Regions from separate parts of the Bacillus sp. Marseille-Q1617 genome, predicted to be linked through region 3. Evidence: predicted binding sites of a transcription regulator. Region 3 holds the regulator's gene; each other region holds the start of a gene.
What was found. Region 3 encodes LexA, which represses DNA repair genes until DNA is damaged. Its sites were predicted from a motif close to CGAACATATGTTCG; they were not measured.

Region 1 (5,610 bases), 260 kb from region 3:
ATTCATTATCCTGCTGGCAGCTTCGATCATCATTGCGGGCTGCGGCAATAACGGAGGGAAGGAAACGATTACAGTATCAGGTAAAATGTGGACAGAACAATTCATCCTGACACATATCATGGCTGAGCTATTGAAGGAAAAGACAGACCTTGATGTGAAAGTTGAAGAAGGCCTGGGTGAGGTATCGATCCTGACTCCCGCTCTTGAAAAAGGAGATATCGATGTGTATGTAGAGTATACCGGAACCGGACTGGAAGCGGTTCTTAAAGAACAGGCAGAGGAAGGGGCTTCAGGTGACGAGATACTGGATCAGGTCCGAAAAGGATATGAAGAAAAATTCAATGTGACCTGGCTTAAGCCTCTTGGATTCGAAAATACGTATACACTTGCCTACACAGAGGATCAGGATTTTAATGCAAAAACATTTTCTGACTTAGTGCCCCTTTCAAAGGACCTTAGCTTCGGAGCCCCTCACCAGTTCTATGAACGCGAGGGAGACGGCTACGATGCTTTCTCAAAAGAATACGGCTTCGAGTTTAAGAAAAAAGAAAGCTATGATCCTAATATTATGTATGAGGCTGTGAAAAACGGAGATGTGGATATCATCCCTGCCTTTACTACCGATGGAAGAATCGAACGATACAATCTAAAGTCAACAAAAGATGATAAAGGCTTCTTCCCTCCATACGATGCAGCACCGATCATCCGCCAGGAAGTATTGAAAGAACATCCTGAGGTGGAAAAAGCATTAAATGAATTAGCGGGTCAGATATCTGAAAAAGAAATGAGTGAAATGAACGCAAAAGTGGATATCGATAAAAAAGAACCAAAAGATGTGGCACGTGAATTCCTCATTTCAAAAGGTTTTATAAAAGAATAATCAAAAATAAAGTGAATCCTTTTAATCGGATTCACTTTATCTTTAAAGGAACATATTCATAAAATTTTGAAAAATAAAGGAAATTATGCTATAAAAATAGAATAGGACTTTAGAACGCATGAAATAGATATTCAAAAGGACGGTGCATTCTCATGATAGAAAATCCAACACGTGAAGAAATGGGACAAATATTGAAGAACTCGAAGCGGATTGCAGTCGTTGGATTAAGCGACAATCCGGATCGTACCTCCCATTCTGTGTCAAAGGCAATGCAGGACCAAGGCTACGAAATCATCCCGGTTAACCCTACAATCGATTCCGCTCTTGGGATAAAAGCGGTCTCTTCATTAGAGGAAATCGAAGGATCCGTTGATATTGTCAATGTGTTCAGGCGTTCGGAATTCCTTCCCGAAATTGCAAGAGAATTTGATAAAATAGATGCTAAGGTTTTCTGGGCTCAACTGGGTGTCATGAATGATGAGGCTTACTCTTTCCTCAAAGAACGCGGATATACAGTGATCATGGATCGATGCATTAAGGTTGAACATGCTTTAACCAAATAGTTCCCACTAGGTGCAAGCGGCGTCTACCGCTTGCTTTTTTTTCGGATAATTGAATCAATCGCTTTCACAACGGAATTCAAGCATCAAGGCCGGGGGTCATCCTCCAGGAGCACAGTATTAATCAGAAAATTAATTTGCGAAAATCAAATAAAACGCTACAATATAGCATAGTGGTTTACCTAAAATGACGAAAAACAGGTAAACGAACAAATGTTCTTATGTTATAGTAATAATAGAACATAGAAATCCGTATAGAAGTTTAGATACGGGCAGTGAAGTTTGAAAGGGGAATGTTCGTGGCCGACAAGACACAGTCCATGGCTTATAATGATGATGCAATACAGGTTTTAGAGGGCTTGGAAGCCGTTCGCAAAAGACCTGGTATGTACATTGGCTCTACTGACTCCAGAGGGCTGCATCATTTAGTATACGAAATCGTAGATAATGCAGTAGATGAAGCACTAGCAGGTTTCGGTAATGAAATCACCGTCACCATACATAAAGATAACAGCATCTCCGTTCAGGATAGAGGACGCGGGATGCCGACAGGGATGCATAAAATGGGTAAGCCTACCCCTGAAATCATCCTGACCGTCCTTCATGCCGGCGGTAAATTCGGGCAGGGCGGGTATAAGACAAGCGGCGGCCTGCATGGGGTCGGTGCCTCCGTCGTCAACGCTTTGTCAGAATGGCTCGTGGTTACGATCGAGAGAGACGGCATCAAGTATGAACAGCGTTTTGAAAAAGGCGGTAAACCCGAAACTACTCTTGAAAAGATCGGAAAGACCAAAAAATCGGGAACACTCATACATTTTAAACCGGATCCGGAAATATTCAGTTCGCTAACATATAATTATGACACACTTTGTGAACGTTTAAGAGAATCCGCCTTCCTTCTCAAAGGCTTGAAAATTGAAATCATAGATGAACGGCATGATCAAAAGGAAGTATTTTACTATGAAAGCGGGATACAGGCATTTGTTCAATACTTAAACGAAGAGAAGGACAGTCTCCACAATGTTGCCTTTTTCGAAGGCGTGAATCACAGCATTGAAGTGGAATTCGCATTTCAGTTCAATGACGGGTTTTCTGAAAACATCCTGTCTTTCGTCAACAACGTCCGTACGAAAGACGGCGGCACCCATGAAGCAGGCGCAAAGACAGCTATGACAAGGGTGTTCAATGAATATGCCCGTAAAGCAGGGATCCTTAAAGATCGTGATAAGAATCTGGAAGGGACGGATATCAGGGAAGGCCTTGCAGCGATTGTATCGGTCCGGATCCCTGAAGAGCTCCTGCAATTCGAAGGACAGACAAAAGGTAAGCTCGGTACAAGTGAAGCCCGCTCAGCGGTGGATTCCGTCGTTTCAGAGCACCTGCTTTATTTCCTGGAAGAAAATCCGGATACAAGCTCACTGCTGATCAAAAAATCGATCAAAGCGGCTCAAGCGCGCGAGGCTGCACGAAAAGCCCGGGAAGATGCACGCAACGGCAAAAAACGAAAACGTTCTGAAACCGTTCTCTCTGGAAAGCTGACTCCCGCCCAATCGAGAAATCCTCAGCGGAATGAACTATATCTGGTGGAGGGTGATTCTGCCGGAGGTTCTGCAAAACAGGGGCGTGACCGTAAGTTCCAGGCCATCCTGCCGCTGCGTGGTAAAGTCATCAACACAGAAAAGGCAAAGTTACAGGATATCTTCAAAAATGAAGAAATCAATACCATCATTCACGCCATTGGAGGCGGAGTCGGACCTGAGTTCAACGTCGACGACATCAATTACGATAAAATTGTGATCATGACCGATGCAGATACGGATGGAGCACATATTCAAGTCTTGCTGCTTACCTTCTTCTACCGCTATATGAAGCCGCTCGTTGAAGCCGGAAAAATATACATCGCCCTGCCTCCGCTTTATAAAGTGAGCAAGGGGACGGGAAAGAAAGAAAAAATAGAATATGCGTGGACAGATGAAGAGCTTCAAGGAGCCATGAAAAAAATCGGTAAAGGGTATATGATCCAACGATATAAAGGTCTGGGTGAAATGAATGCAGATCAATTATGGGAAACGACCATGGACCCTGAGACCAGAGCGCTGATCAGAGTAAGAATCGACGATGCTGCACGTGCGGAACGCCGTGTCACGACCCTGATGGGCGACAAAGTCGAACCACGCCGGAAATGGATCGAAAGTAATGTAGCATTCGGCTTGGAAGAAGACGGCAGCATCCTGGAAAATGAAAACATCACGGTCGCAGAGGAGGGGTAATACATGACAACAGTAGAAAGATATCAAGATCTGCCTTTAGAAGAGGTGCTTGGCGACCGGTTTGGACGATATAGTAAATACATTATTCAAGAACGTGCATTACCCGATGCCAGGGACGGACTCAAACCCGTTCAGCGACGGATTCTTTATGCCATGTATGTTGACGGTAATACCCAGGAAAAAGGGTTCCGTAAATCAGCTAAGACCGTCGGTAACGTAATCGGTAATTACCATCCTCATGGTGATACTTCCGTATACGATGCCATGGTCCGGATGAGTCAGACTTGGAAAGTACGGAACTACCTTGTAGAAATGCATGGTAATAACGGAAGCATCGATGGCGATCCCCCTGCTGCCATGCGTTATACAGAAGCAAGACTGTCAGCGATCTCAATGGAATTACTGCGTGATATCGACAAAAGTACGGTAGAGTTCATTCCAAACTTCGATGATACGTCAAGTGAACCTACTGTACTTCCTTCCCGATTTCCAAACCTGTTAGTGAATGGATCGACGGGTATATCTGCAGGTTATGCAACGGATATCCCGCCTCACCATTTAGGTGAAGTGATTGATGCTACAATCATGCGCATGGAAAAACCAGAAAGTACAGTCGATGATTTAATGACTGTCATGAAAGGGCCGGATTTCCCTACCGGAGGGATCATACAAGGGGTTGACGGCATCAAAAAAGCCTATGAAACCGGGAAAGGAAAAGTCGTTGTCCGCGGAAAAGCTGAAGTTGAAAATATCCGCGGAAGCAAGCAGCAAATCGTCATCACAGAGATCCCTTACGAAGTAAACAAGGCGAATCTCGTGAAAAAGATGGACGAATTCAAAGTGGACCGCAAAGTGGAGGGAATCGCAGAGGTTCGCGATGAGACAGACCGCGAAGGACTCCGCATTGTGATCGAACTGAAGAAAGATGCAGATGCGAACGGTGTGCTGAACTATCTTTACAAAAACAGCGACCTTCAGATTTCGTATAACTTCAATATGGTGGCCATACATAATAGACGTCCTAAGCTTATGGGGCTGCAAGGCTTGCTGGACGCCTATATTGAACACCAAAAAGAAGTGGTTACGAATCGTACCAAGCATGATTTGAAGAAAGCAAGCGACCGTCAGCATATCGTTGAAGGTTTAATGAAAGCATTATCGATCCTTGACGAAGTGATTGCTACCATCCGTGCATCAAAAGACAAAAAAGATGCAAAGCACAACCTGATTGATCAGTATCAATTCACTGAAGCTCAATCGGAAGCAATCGTCAGCCTTCAGTTATACCGTCTGACGAACACAGACATCACGGCACTTCGTAATGAAGCGGAAGAACTTCAGAAATTGATTGCAGAATTAACAGCGATCCTCGAAAGTGAGAGTAAGTTATATAGTGTCATCAAGAAAGAATTAAAAGCAATCAAGAAGCAATTTGCGGATGCAAGAAGAACACAAATTGAAGATAAAATTGAAGAAATCAAGATCAACCTCGAAGTATTGATAGCAAGTGAGGACGTTATGGTGACAGTCACCCGTGACGGATACATCAAACGCACGAGTCTTCGATCATATGCAGCATCAAACGGCCAGGATCTTGCTATGAAAGAAACGGACAGGCTGCTGGGCCAGTATGAAATGAATACCACGGATGTCCTTCTCGTGTTCACCAATAAGGGTAATTACATTTACTGCCCGGTACATGAGCTGCCCGACATCCGCTGGAAGGACCTCGGACAGCACGTAGGTAACATCGTTCCGATCGATCGAGATGAACAGGTATTGAAGGCGATCCCTATTAAAGAATTCAGTGAGGATCAGTACCTTCTGTTCATAACCAGGAACGGTATGACCAAGAAGTCTGAGCTTTCTCAATATAAGGCACAGCGATATTCACGTCCAT
Region 2 (5,610 bases), 570 kb from region 3:
TCCTCATTGTAATTAGTATCAGTATAACATATTTGGTAGATTCATTGTTTCCCCGCCTGCTCATCTATTATCTTACGTAGAAGTGTGTGCGGTAATCGAGACAGAAACCGGCTGATGACAGACGGTTTCTAACCCGGACTTTTAAACAGGGACAGATTTTTCTAATACGATTGCTTCTCTTTCCTCAAAGTAATGTTTGATATGGGGATGACAAGTAAACAATATGATTTGATGCTCTCTTCCCATTTTCCTCAAAAGTTCTACAAAAGCCCCTGTTCTTTCCCAATCGAAATTAACCGCTCCATCATCGATCAAGAGGGGAAGCTTATATATGTCTTTTAATGATTGGACGAGCGCAAATCTTATGGCGATGTACAGCTGTTCCTTCGTACCCTGACTGAGCTCGACTGCCTGGAAACGATGGCCGTCCTTCCGCTCCACTTCGATCATTTCGTTTTCTGTCACATAAATGGATTGATAGAATTCCCTGGTCAAAATTGCAAAATATTCTTCTGCCAATTTGATTACATTCGGCATTTTTGTTTGCTGGTAATGATGAATCGTTTTATTGAGACTATCCTGTGCAAGGGTATATTTTGACCATTTCAGGATGTATTCCTGGAGATCTGCCTTTCTTTCCTGAAATTCCTGAAGGAGCTTTGAGTATCCCGCCCCCTCCTCTAATAGCTTGATTTCATGTTCCACGGAAGCAAGCTTCTTTTGACGATGTGATAAGTCTTTAATCAGCTCACTGGACCGTAATACTATTTCCCTAAGCCTATTGGTCACATCTTCTTTGAATTCAAATGTTGAGAATAAGTCCAGGGTAAGCTGATTAACTCTAGTTTTCATCCCTTCATACCTGGCAAGAAGGTCTTTCCTCTCTTCAGCCCTCAGTGATTGCTCACGAAATTCCTCTTCGTCCTTGCATCCCGCCTCTTTAATCAATGATTGAATCTCGTCATTGATTTTTTTCAAGTGAAGAGCGGATTGTTCTCTTTCTAGACGCAGAGACTCAATATCTGCCTGGAGTTGTTCGAAAGTAAGCTTCTTTTTCTCCACATCCTGTAAGATGTTTTTCATTTTAATGAAGGCTTCCTGCATGGTTGTAAACACGTATGAATGCCGCATGAACCACTCTTCACAGTCTTTTGAGAATCCATCAATCTTTTCTTGAAGGAATTTTTCATCCTCCCTCAACTGCTGTAACCTTTCGTATGATTGCACAAGCTCCTTTATTTTCCCAAAGGCGTCTCTCAGCCATTTCCATGGGAATTCAGATGGAAGATGCAACTCCTCTTTTATTTCTTCAAGTGTTTTATGCTCCACTGTTAATTTGGACTCGGTTTCTTCTTGAAGCCTTCTCACTTTGTCTACTTTCGCCTCTTGCTCCTCCAATTGAAGGATACGCTGCTTCCATTCACTTCGATACTCCATCTGTTCCCTGAAGAGGCGCTCTGAGGCAGCGATGGAAGCGGCGTCACCTTCAAGCTCGACTCCTTCAGAAAATTCACGGACTTTTCCTTTAAGACTCTGAAGTCGGTTTACTTTTTCATTTACATATTGTCTTGATTTCCATCCATTGACTGCAAGGATGGCAATGATGAGGAAGCCCAGCAAAGCCCCCGTGGCGTTATCATTCATGAATGCCCATATAGCGAATACCGCAAGACTTAAAGCTGCCATTCCACTGTAAAGAATTTGATTTGAAAAGGATTTACGTCTTCCCTCCACATCTTTTTCTGCTTCATCCAGTTGGTTTTCAACCCATACTTTCTGTTGAAGCGATGCATGTTGCGACGTTTGCTGTTTCACTTTTCTTTGCAACGCTTGATACTCTTCTTCTTTCAAAAGAAGTTCTTCAAGGTCACCCATTTTCCTTTCAATTCTTTGCATGGCATGAAATTCAGATTCAACTTGTTTCATAAGGTTTTTATGTTCATTCTCCAGTTTGTTCTTTTCCTGAAGTACCTGTTCGATGCGTTCACTCATCAACAAACTTGTATTGATGGATGGTATATCTTTTTCTGTAATCCTGAGATCAAGTTCCCTCATCGTATGACTTACTCTATTTTTTTCCGCCTTCATTTCCCGGCTGATGTCACTCAAATCATCCATCCACTTCATGAAGATGGGTTGTTGTGACACCAAAGTCTCAACATGATGAATTTGTGAAGAAAATTGGGAAGGAAGCTGAACGGCTTCAAGCTTTTCTTCCAGTTTCCTGTGTCTTGTATCCAGTGTTTCCATATAGGAGGAGGCCTGTCTCCATTCCACTTTCAACCCATTCAGTCTCTCTGCCCCCTTAGGTGGGATAGAGATTTCTTCGAGTGCTGACAATTTAATCGAAGTGGAAACATACTCAGTGAGACGATCCCAATGTTCATCGATGACATGCAGTCCATCTTTTTCTTGTGTCAAGCATTCTCTTTCTTCTTCAAGGGAACTGATTGCTGCCTCTAGTAACTGCTTTTCTTTAAGCAGCGGGCCATATTGTTTATTTTTCTCCCTCGCTTCGCCAACCTGCTTTTCCAAAGCCTTCAGTTCGTTAAGTTTGGTGTTAATGACCGGCTTTCTTCCTGATTTCTTAAATAATTGTTCTCTTTCCTTTTGCCACTGCTGCTCCATCTGCAGTAGAAGATCGGTTCCTGTAGAGCCTGCACTGAATAGATAACGATTCAATTCAGCTTTTTTCAATTTGTGTATGTCCTGCAGGCCATCCAGGTTAAAGGAGAAGATGTTTTGATACGTGGATTTATCCATATTCCCCATCAGTTCAGACAGGATTTCTTCCCCGCCTGTTCTTCCATCGTCGAGACGAATTGAAACATCACCTGCTGCCTTGCCTTTCACTCGCTCGATGCTGACTTTTCCATATTTCTCTGTTTCACATAGGATTTTACCCCCATACTCGGATGAGCCTTTCGGTTCATAGCGCAGCCCGGTTTGCTGTCTAGTCGGAAACCCGAATAATATACTATGTATAAAAGACATGATGGTGGATTTGCCAGCCTCATTTTCACCATAGATCAGTTGAAAATCCTCAAAACTGTAGACCTTATTTATTAATTTTCCGTAACCGTAAATATGCAATTGTATGATTTTCATCAAGTTCACCCCTTCTTACTGACACCGTGATGGATGGAGGATCAACTCTACAGTTTCCTCTATCAAATGAGATAGTTCTTCTTCTTTTAAAGAATCAATATACCGATAAAACGAGGGGTGTTCGTATAATTCGGCCAAAGCCTCCCCCCCTTCCTCGACTCTCATGTTTCTCAAGGTATGGATGACATCATTGATAAAAGGATCTTTTGTATCTATATCAATATTTTCAGACCTGCTCAACTTAATGGAATGAATCCATTTCATCGTCTCACCTGTCGGCAAATCAGCTTGCAGAGCTTGAAGGAGATCACCGTTTTCTATCGCTTGGATCACCTCAGGGGATAAGAGATTAAAATCTTTCACTTCCACCTGGAGCAGACAATCACCCATCACTTTATATTCTTCTGCTGATTTTCGGATCAACTGAAATATTTCCCCAAACCGCTCGACCCCTTCAAGTGATATTTCCATTTCCCCCCATATAATATCCTGGGTTGGGATGAACTCAAGGATGGCATCGTGTTCAGATAATTCTACAAGATAGCAGCCTTTTTCTCCTGTTTCTTTACGGTGTCGTCCCTGAATATTACCCGGGTAGACAATCGGAGGCTCATGATTCAAGATCTGACGCTGATGAATATGACCCAGCGCCCAATAATGATAATTCTTCTCTTTCAGTTCACGCATTGAAAAAGGGGCATAACTTTCATGAGCTGATTGTACGCTTCCTTCACTTCCATGCAGCAAGCCAATCTTATAATCAGCTTCAACCTGCTTAGGATAGTCTGAAATCCTCCGTTCACGAATATGGCGGGAACCATAACTGAAGCCAGCCAGTTTTACCGATGCACCGCTTTTTGTCACCAGCTCCTTCACTTCTGTTTTTTCATCAAAGATATGGACATTTTCCGGCATATCAAGCTCCAGCCGAAATCCCCCGAGGTGATCATGATTGCCGTGGATGACAAAGACAGGAATTCCGCTTTCACCCAGCAGGCTGAACTGATTCATCAGTTTTGCCTGGGCCCTGATACTTCTGTCTTCTTCATCAAACAGATCACCGCTTATCATCATAAAGTCAATCTGTCTCTGTATCGCTACTTTAACCATTTTTTCAAATGACGCAAATGTGCTGTTCTGAATGCGTTCGAATAATTCTGCTGGAAGATGCTTTAACCCGGCGAACGGGCTGTCCAAGTGCAAGTCTGCACAATGAATAAATCGTATCTTCTCCATGTAATCCCCTCTCCATTACGAATGTACGTTCTGTATCTTCATTATATCCTAAATCAGACTACTATTTCAGCTGTAATCCTCAAAAGTATAAGAAAAACCATACAAAAAGCCGCCTCCTTTTAACGGAGACAGCCGGATGTTATTTATTATTCGTAAGATCCATGGCTTTCTTGATATCCTTATAGGAATTTGATTTCCCGTAAAGCAAGACACCTCCACGGTAAACCCGGGCTCCAAACACCCCTAAAAGTATGATGGTGCCAAGCAGTATCACGATCCCGATAATCGGTTCATATACTGGCAGATTCAGCATCCCGACTCTCAGGAACATGACCATGGGAGTGAAAAAAGGAATGTAAGAACTGATTGTGATAAAGCTTGATTCCGGATTGCCGAGTCCGAACATCGAGATAAAGAACCCTATCATAATGAGGAACGTCATCGGCATGATCATCTGCTGAACATCTTCAATCCTGCTGACAAGAGAACCCAAGAGAGCTGCAAGCGTGGCATAAAGGAAATATCCCAGTAAGAAATATACGACAGCATACAGGATGACACTCACCGACAGTGATTCAAATCCAAATGATTCAAAAAATCCTCCTGCAAGTTCATCTTTACGGGTGAGCAAAGTAAAATACCCGACAGCGAGGATGACAGCTAATTGAGTCAGCCCGACAAGACCGATCCCAATGATCTTTGCAAACATTTGCTTTACCGGGGATACACTTGAAATCAGTATCTCCATCACTCTTGAGCTTTTCTCGGTCGCTACTTCCATGGCCGTCATATTGGCATAAGCGATAACAGAGAAATAAATGAAGAACAATAGAACATAGACGATTCCTCTTGCCTGACTCAATTCTTCTTCTGATTTAGCCCCCTCTGACAGGGCTGCTTTTTCAAATGTAACTGGTCCGCTCAGTGCTGCCAATTCTTCACTTGAAAGTTTAAGCTTATTTGCAGCCAGGGACGATTTTATGTTCTGCATGGCCAGCTGCAAATCAGATGTCAAAGTTGAATCAGATAAAGAGGCTGATTTATAAAGAGCACTCGGCAGACCGTCTTTCCCCTCGGTCAATATAAGAAGTCCTTTAATTTCTTCCTCTTCTATTTTCTTCTCGATTTCCTCCGGGGAATCATTGGAGGCTGCAGTTAATGATATATCATCATTCAAAACGGTCACCTGTGCTTTAAGCATCGAATAGAGATATCCTGTTTCATCCTGTACAACGACCTTCTCTTCCTCATCGCCCTTAAAATTGG
Region 3 (5,610 bases):
CAATTCCGCTTCCTGTCTTTCAAGTGAAGTTTCCTGCGTATCTTTCTTTGTACTCACCCTGCAGTAAATCGCAGCTCTCATTGAATCTCACCCTTTAGTCATTATTCATGGCAAGCTGTATATCGGAATGGGTAGAATAAGTGGAAGATTCTACAGGCAAAACCAGTGACATTCCTGGTTCGATCGTAAAAGATATAAGATTATTTTCTTTCCCCACCCATTTAATGAACTCTTCTCTTGTCATGGAATATTCTCCTTCAAACGTTTCTGCAATCGTCCAGAGAGTATCACCTTTACCTACAGTTACAGTTTCATAGGAAGGCTCGCTCCCTGTCGTTAAAAATAAATAGCCAGCTGATAAAAAAGATAATACAAAAAGAGTAATTATGTAAGAAAAACGATTCCAAATGTGTGTTAACATATAAAAGACCCCCATACGAATGTTTGTTCTGTTCTTTGTAACTTGATTGTAATACGAACATCCGTTTGGTGTCAACCGAAAATTCGAACTTATGTTTGTATCAATTGGAAAGACATGCTATAATGGGAACATAAGATCGATAATAGAGGTGCGTGAACATGACTAAATTGTCTAAACGACAGCAAGACATACTTCAATACATTAAAGTATCCGTGAAAGAAAAGGGTTATCCGCCTTCAGTCCGTGAAATTGGGGAAGCTGTCGGTTTGGCTTCCAGTTCCACGGTCCACGGTCATCTGGCAAGACTCGAAAGCAAAGGACTTATCCGCCGGGATCCAACAAAGCCAAGGGCAATCGAGATTCTCGATTTAGAAGAGGACACGATCCCCCGTCAAAAAGTTGTAAATGTTCCGTTGATTGGTAAAGTAACGGCAGGACAGCCTATTACGGCTGTTGAAAATGTCGAGGAATTCTTTCCGCTGCCTGAGCGCCTGGCTCCTTCAGATGAACAGGTTTTCATGCTTGAAATCATGGGAGACAGTATGATCGAAGCCGGTATTCTTGATGGGGACTTCGTCATCGTAAGACAACAGCAGACTGCTAATAATGGGGATATCGTAGTTGCAATGACGGAAGAAGACGAAGCAACAGTCAAACGTTTTTTCAAAGAAAAAGATTTTGTAAGGCTGCAACCGGAAAACTCAACTATGAGTCCGATCATTTTACGTAATGTATCTATTTTAGGGAAAGTCATCGGTGTCTATCGACAAGTCCATTAATTCCAGAAAAACGCTATTTAATTTACGGGTTCTGTTTTAAGGTACAAACTATAAAAATATTGAAAAAAGGGAAGCAAATCGTCATGATTTTGCAGCCCTTTTTTTATTGGATGTAACAAACTTTTTAAGGAATTCGGGTTCTAATTTGTATATTAATTTGTTACCGTAACTGCACTAAAATTGAAGCGTTACAGGTTTTTTATTATCTGGCTAACGTGTTAGTTTAGTCTACAAAGTTGGAAGATGTGAAAATGAGGTATATCCCTATTAAACTAAAAAACAGGTTGGTAATTTTCGGGTCATAGGATACCTTATCCTTTATAGAGTAACTAAAGATATAAATAAGGGAAATTTTCCTGTTAATCTGTTGAAGCTCGCTTTGACAGGGGTAAATAAGGGGAAAATTTCCTTCTAATCTTGCACAGATCCCCAATGTTAATGTTTTTTAAGTAAATAGAAGTAAAACTTCCTTTATTTTACTGTTTTCAATTCCATTTCTTCATTAAGGGAAATTTCTCCCCTTTTTGATCTTTCATCTGGCTCGGGTTCCGCTTTTGTTCACCTTCTCGGGTAAGATTAGCTGTAAACGCATCTGCAATTACTGCAACATTTTGCGGTGTAGATTGCAATTTTGTACTCCAAAACCGAACCCGTTACTATTTAATTGCATTTTTTTGTTTGGAAAACACATGAAAAAGCCAGCGCTGAGTCAGCGCTGGCTTTTTCCATGTGTTAAATGGGTATTAGTACATTTGGATATACTGTTCTCTTTCCCAAGGGTGAACTTGTGTACGGAACATATCCCATTCGATTTCTTTCGCTTCCACGAAGTGTTCAAAGATGTGGCCGCCTAAGGATTTAATGATCACTTCATCTTTTTTCAATTCTTCCAATGCAGCATATAAAGTGGCCGGTAAATCAGTGATACCTGCTTCTTCACGTTCCTTTTTATCCATTACATAGATGTTGCGGTCGATTGGCTTAGGTGCCTCAAGATTGTTCTTGATGCCGTCAAGACCTGCTGCAAGCAGGACAGACATAGCCAAATAAGGGTTTGCTGCCGGATCCACACTTCTAACTTCTACACGTGTACTGATTCCACGGGAAGCTGGAATACGGATTAACGGGCTGCGGTTTTGAGCTGACCATGCAACATAACATGGAGCTTCATAACCAGGAACCAGACGTTTATACGAGTTAACAGTAGGGTTCGTGATTGCAGTGAATGCAGTTGCATGCTTAATGGTTCCTGCCAGGAACTGGCGTGCAGTGTCACTTAATTGCAGATCTCCTTTTTCATCGAAGAAAGCATTTTTACCGTCTTTGAATAGCGACATGTTACAGTGCATTCCTGAACCATTCACTCCGAATAATGGTTTTGGCATGAACGTTGCATGAAGACCGTGCTTGCGTGCAATGGTTTTTACAACAAGTTTAAACGTTTGGATATCGTCGCAGGCTCTCAGCGCACTTGCATATTTAAAGTCGATTTCATGCTGACCAGGAGCTACCTCATGGTGAGACGCTTCAATTTCAAAGCCCATTTCTTCTAATTCAAGAGCGATATCACGACGGCAGTTTTCACCCAGGTCAGTAGGAGCAAGGTCAAAATATCCGCCATTATCATTCAATTCAAGCGTAGGCTCTCCATTGACATCTAATTTAAAGAGGAAGAATTCAGGCTCAGGTCCCAAGTTGAAGTCAGAAAATCCAAGCTCTTCCATTTCCTTTAGCACTCGCTTAAGGTTGTTACGCGGATCCCCTTCGAATGGAGTTCCATCCGGATTATAGATATCACAGATCAAGCGGGCAACCTTACCCTTTTCCGCAGTCCAAGGGAATACAAGCCATGTGTCAAGGTCCGGGAAAAGGTACATATCCGACTCTTCGATACGCACGAATCCTTCAATTGAAGATCCGTCAAACATCATCTTATTATCTAGTGCCTTCTCCAACTGACTGAAAGGGATCTCTACGTTCTTGATCGTCCCTAAAATATCAGTGAATTGCAGACGAATGAATTTAACACCCTCTTCATTCGCTAATCTAATCACATCTTCACGAGTATACTTTGACATTTACGTAATTCCTCCTCAGATTTATATAAGGTTATTTATTAATGAAAAAAGCGGGACATGTCTCCTTGACGCAAGGAAGCCCGATTAAACTTTCCGGAATGCATCAATTCATTTCGGAGTAATTTACGAAGCTGTTCGTCAGTAAGATCCTGTCTTGCTTTTTCTTCCTCCTGCTTACTTGTTTCAGACACTACTTTCTTTTCGTCCATGGCAGTCACTGAGAATATCTTCTTTATACCTGCCATATTCACCCCTTGATCTAACAAATCTTTAACTTCTAATAGTTTATCAATGTCATTCAAGGAAAAGAGCCTACGATTCCCCTCTGTACGTGCTGGAGAAATCAACTCATGCTCTTCGTAGTATCGAATCTGACGAGCCGTTAAGTCCGTGAGCTGCATGACAATACTTATAGGAAAGAGTGCCATCGTTCGACGAATTTCACTTCCACTCATCTCGATTCCTCCTTTTCTTTTCCTTCATGATTTTATTATATGTAATGTTAGAAGTTCTGTCAATGAAATGTTAGAAATTCTTACATGGAAACTCAAAAGAAAAGGATAGTCGATTTTAGACTATCCAATTAATACTTTAATATCCGTTATGAATGGTTATTAAACCTTTTTCCATTAAATTATCCAAGGCCGAACATACGGCTATTTTCACATGTGAATAGGTCAGTCCACCTTGTACATATGCGGTATAGGGTGGTCTGATCGGTCCGTCTGCAGATAATTCTATACTTGAACCCTGGATGAAAGTCCCCGCAGCCATGATGACATCATCTTCATATCCGGGCATATAATTCGGATACGGCGTAAAATGCGAATTGATCGGAGAAGCAAATTGAATGGCCTGGCAAAAAGAAATCATCTTTTCTTTGTCGTCAAATTGCACGGATTGTATAAGGTCTGTACGTTTGTCACCAGGGGCAGGATTGGTATTCATTCCGAACTCTGTCAGCATGGCAGAAGTGAATACAGCTCCTTTCAAGGATTGTGCGACTACATGTGGTGCAAGGAAAAAGCCTTGGTACATCTCCTGAAGACTATAGAGGGAAGCCCCCGCTTCAGATCCGATGCCAGGGGAGGTCATTCTGTATGAACAAGCTTCCACCATATCTTTTTTCCCTACAATATAACCACCTGTCTTGGCCAGGCCGCCACCCGGGTTTTTGATTAAAGACCCGGCCATGAGATCAGCCCCGACATGACATGGCTCAAACCCCTCTACAAATTCACCGTAACAATTATCTACAAACACTACGATTTCGGGGTTGATTTCTTTGACAAAGCGAATCATTTCTTCTATTTCTTCAATTGTAAAAGAAGGACGGTTGGCATATCCTTTAGAACGTTGAATCCCTACCATTTTAGTTTTTGAGGAAATGGTTTTCTGGACATTTACAAAGTCCACTTTTCCAGAATCATTCAGTTCCACACAGTCGTACGAAATGCCAAAATCCTTCAAAGAACCGGTACCTTCCCCTCGTATTCCTACTATTTCTTCCAGGGTATCATAAGGTTTACCGGTAATATACACTAATTCATCACCAGGTCTTAACACACCAAATAATGCAATGGAAATGGCATGTGTCCCTGAAATGATTTGAGACCTGACCAATCCGGCTTCACCGCCGAAGACATCTGCGTAGATACTTTCAAGCGTGTCCCGGCCTATATCGTCATACCCGTAGCCGGTAGACGGGATGAAGTGCGAGTCACTTACTTTGTGCTTTTGAAACGATCTGAGTACTTTGAACTGATTCATCTCAGCACGTTCATCAATCCCTTTATGTATTGAATGAATTGAGGTTTCCACTTTATTTACCAGAGGTTTTAAAACCTCTCCATGCACTAATTGTTCAAACATTACTTGCTTCCCTTCTGCTTTTGAAATTTCTTGATGCTTCCTCTTATTTGGTGATCTTCAAGATGATACCCGACTATTTCGTACGATTGGGATTCCTCCAGGAATTCGAGTTTTTTTAAAATTGTTTCATTCTTAAGCTGCGAGAGAACCTTCCCTTCACTTGCAGGTATCATTACGTGATAAGGATCCATTTGATTCTTAACCATCTCTTCAACCTTTAATAACAGCTGTTTACGGTCTTCACTATCTATGGCGCTGACCATGATCTGACCTGCACCACTCACCGGCACAAACTCAGGATGACTTATATCCCGCTTATTGTAAACCGTCAGCACGGGCAAACCTTCCATTCCAAGGTCCTTAAGGAGCGATAGTACGGTTTCTTCATGCTGATGGTAATCGGGATTCGAACTATCCACTACATGTAGAAGGAGATCAGCTTCTTTCACTTCTTCAAGAG

Region 1: parE (DNA topoisomerase IV subunit B) is a predicted target of LexA. The motif match lies at 1,647-1,660, and genes of this name have one in related genera.
Region 2: HWX64_RS06190 (DNA repair exonuclease) is a predicted target of LexA. The motif match lies at 4,363-4,376, and genes of this name have one in related genera.

What each region holds. Positions count from the first base shown of each region.
Region 1 is NZ_CAHJXM010000001.1:2,060,823-2,066,432, forward strand. Features, by position in the region: gene HWX64_RS10310 (glycine betaine ABC transporter substrate-binding protein) at 1-880, shown strand, start outside; gene HWX64_RS10315 (CoA-binding protein) at 1,033-1,443, shown strand; gene parE (DNA topoisomerase IV subunit B) at 1,761-3,710, shown strand; gene parC (DNA topoisomerase IV subunit A) at 3,714-5,610, shown strand, end outside.
Region 2 is NZ_CAHJXM010000001.1:1,230,300-1,235,909, reverse strand. Features, by position in the region: gene HWX64_RS06195 (AAA family ATPase) at 142-3,108, opposite strand; gene HWX64_RS06190 (DNA repair exonuclease) at 3,124-4,344, opposite strand; gene HWX64_RS06185 (ABC transporter permease) at 4,484-5,610, opposite strand, start outside.
Region 3 is NZ_CAHJXM010000001.1:1,800,758-1,806,367, reverse strand. Features, by position in the region: gene HWX64_RS08945 (recombinase family protein) at 1-81, opposite strand, end outside; gene HWX64_RS08940 (LysM peptidoglycan-binding domain-containing protein) at 95-421, opposite strand; gene lexA (transcriptional repressor LexA) at 580-1,200, shown strand; gene glnA (type I glutamate--ammonia ligase) at 1,944-3,278, opposite strand; gene HWX64_RS08925 (MerR family transcriptional regulator) at 3,317-3,733, opposite strand; gene HWX64_RS08920 (methionine gamma-lyase family protein) at 3,870-5,150, opposite strand; gene hflX (GTPase HflX) at 5,150-5,610, opposite strand, start outside.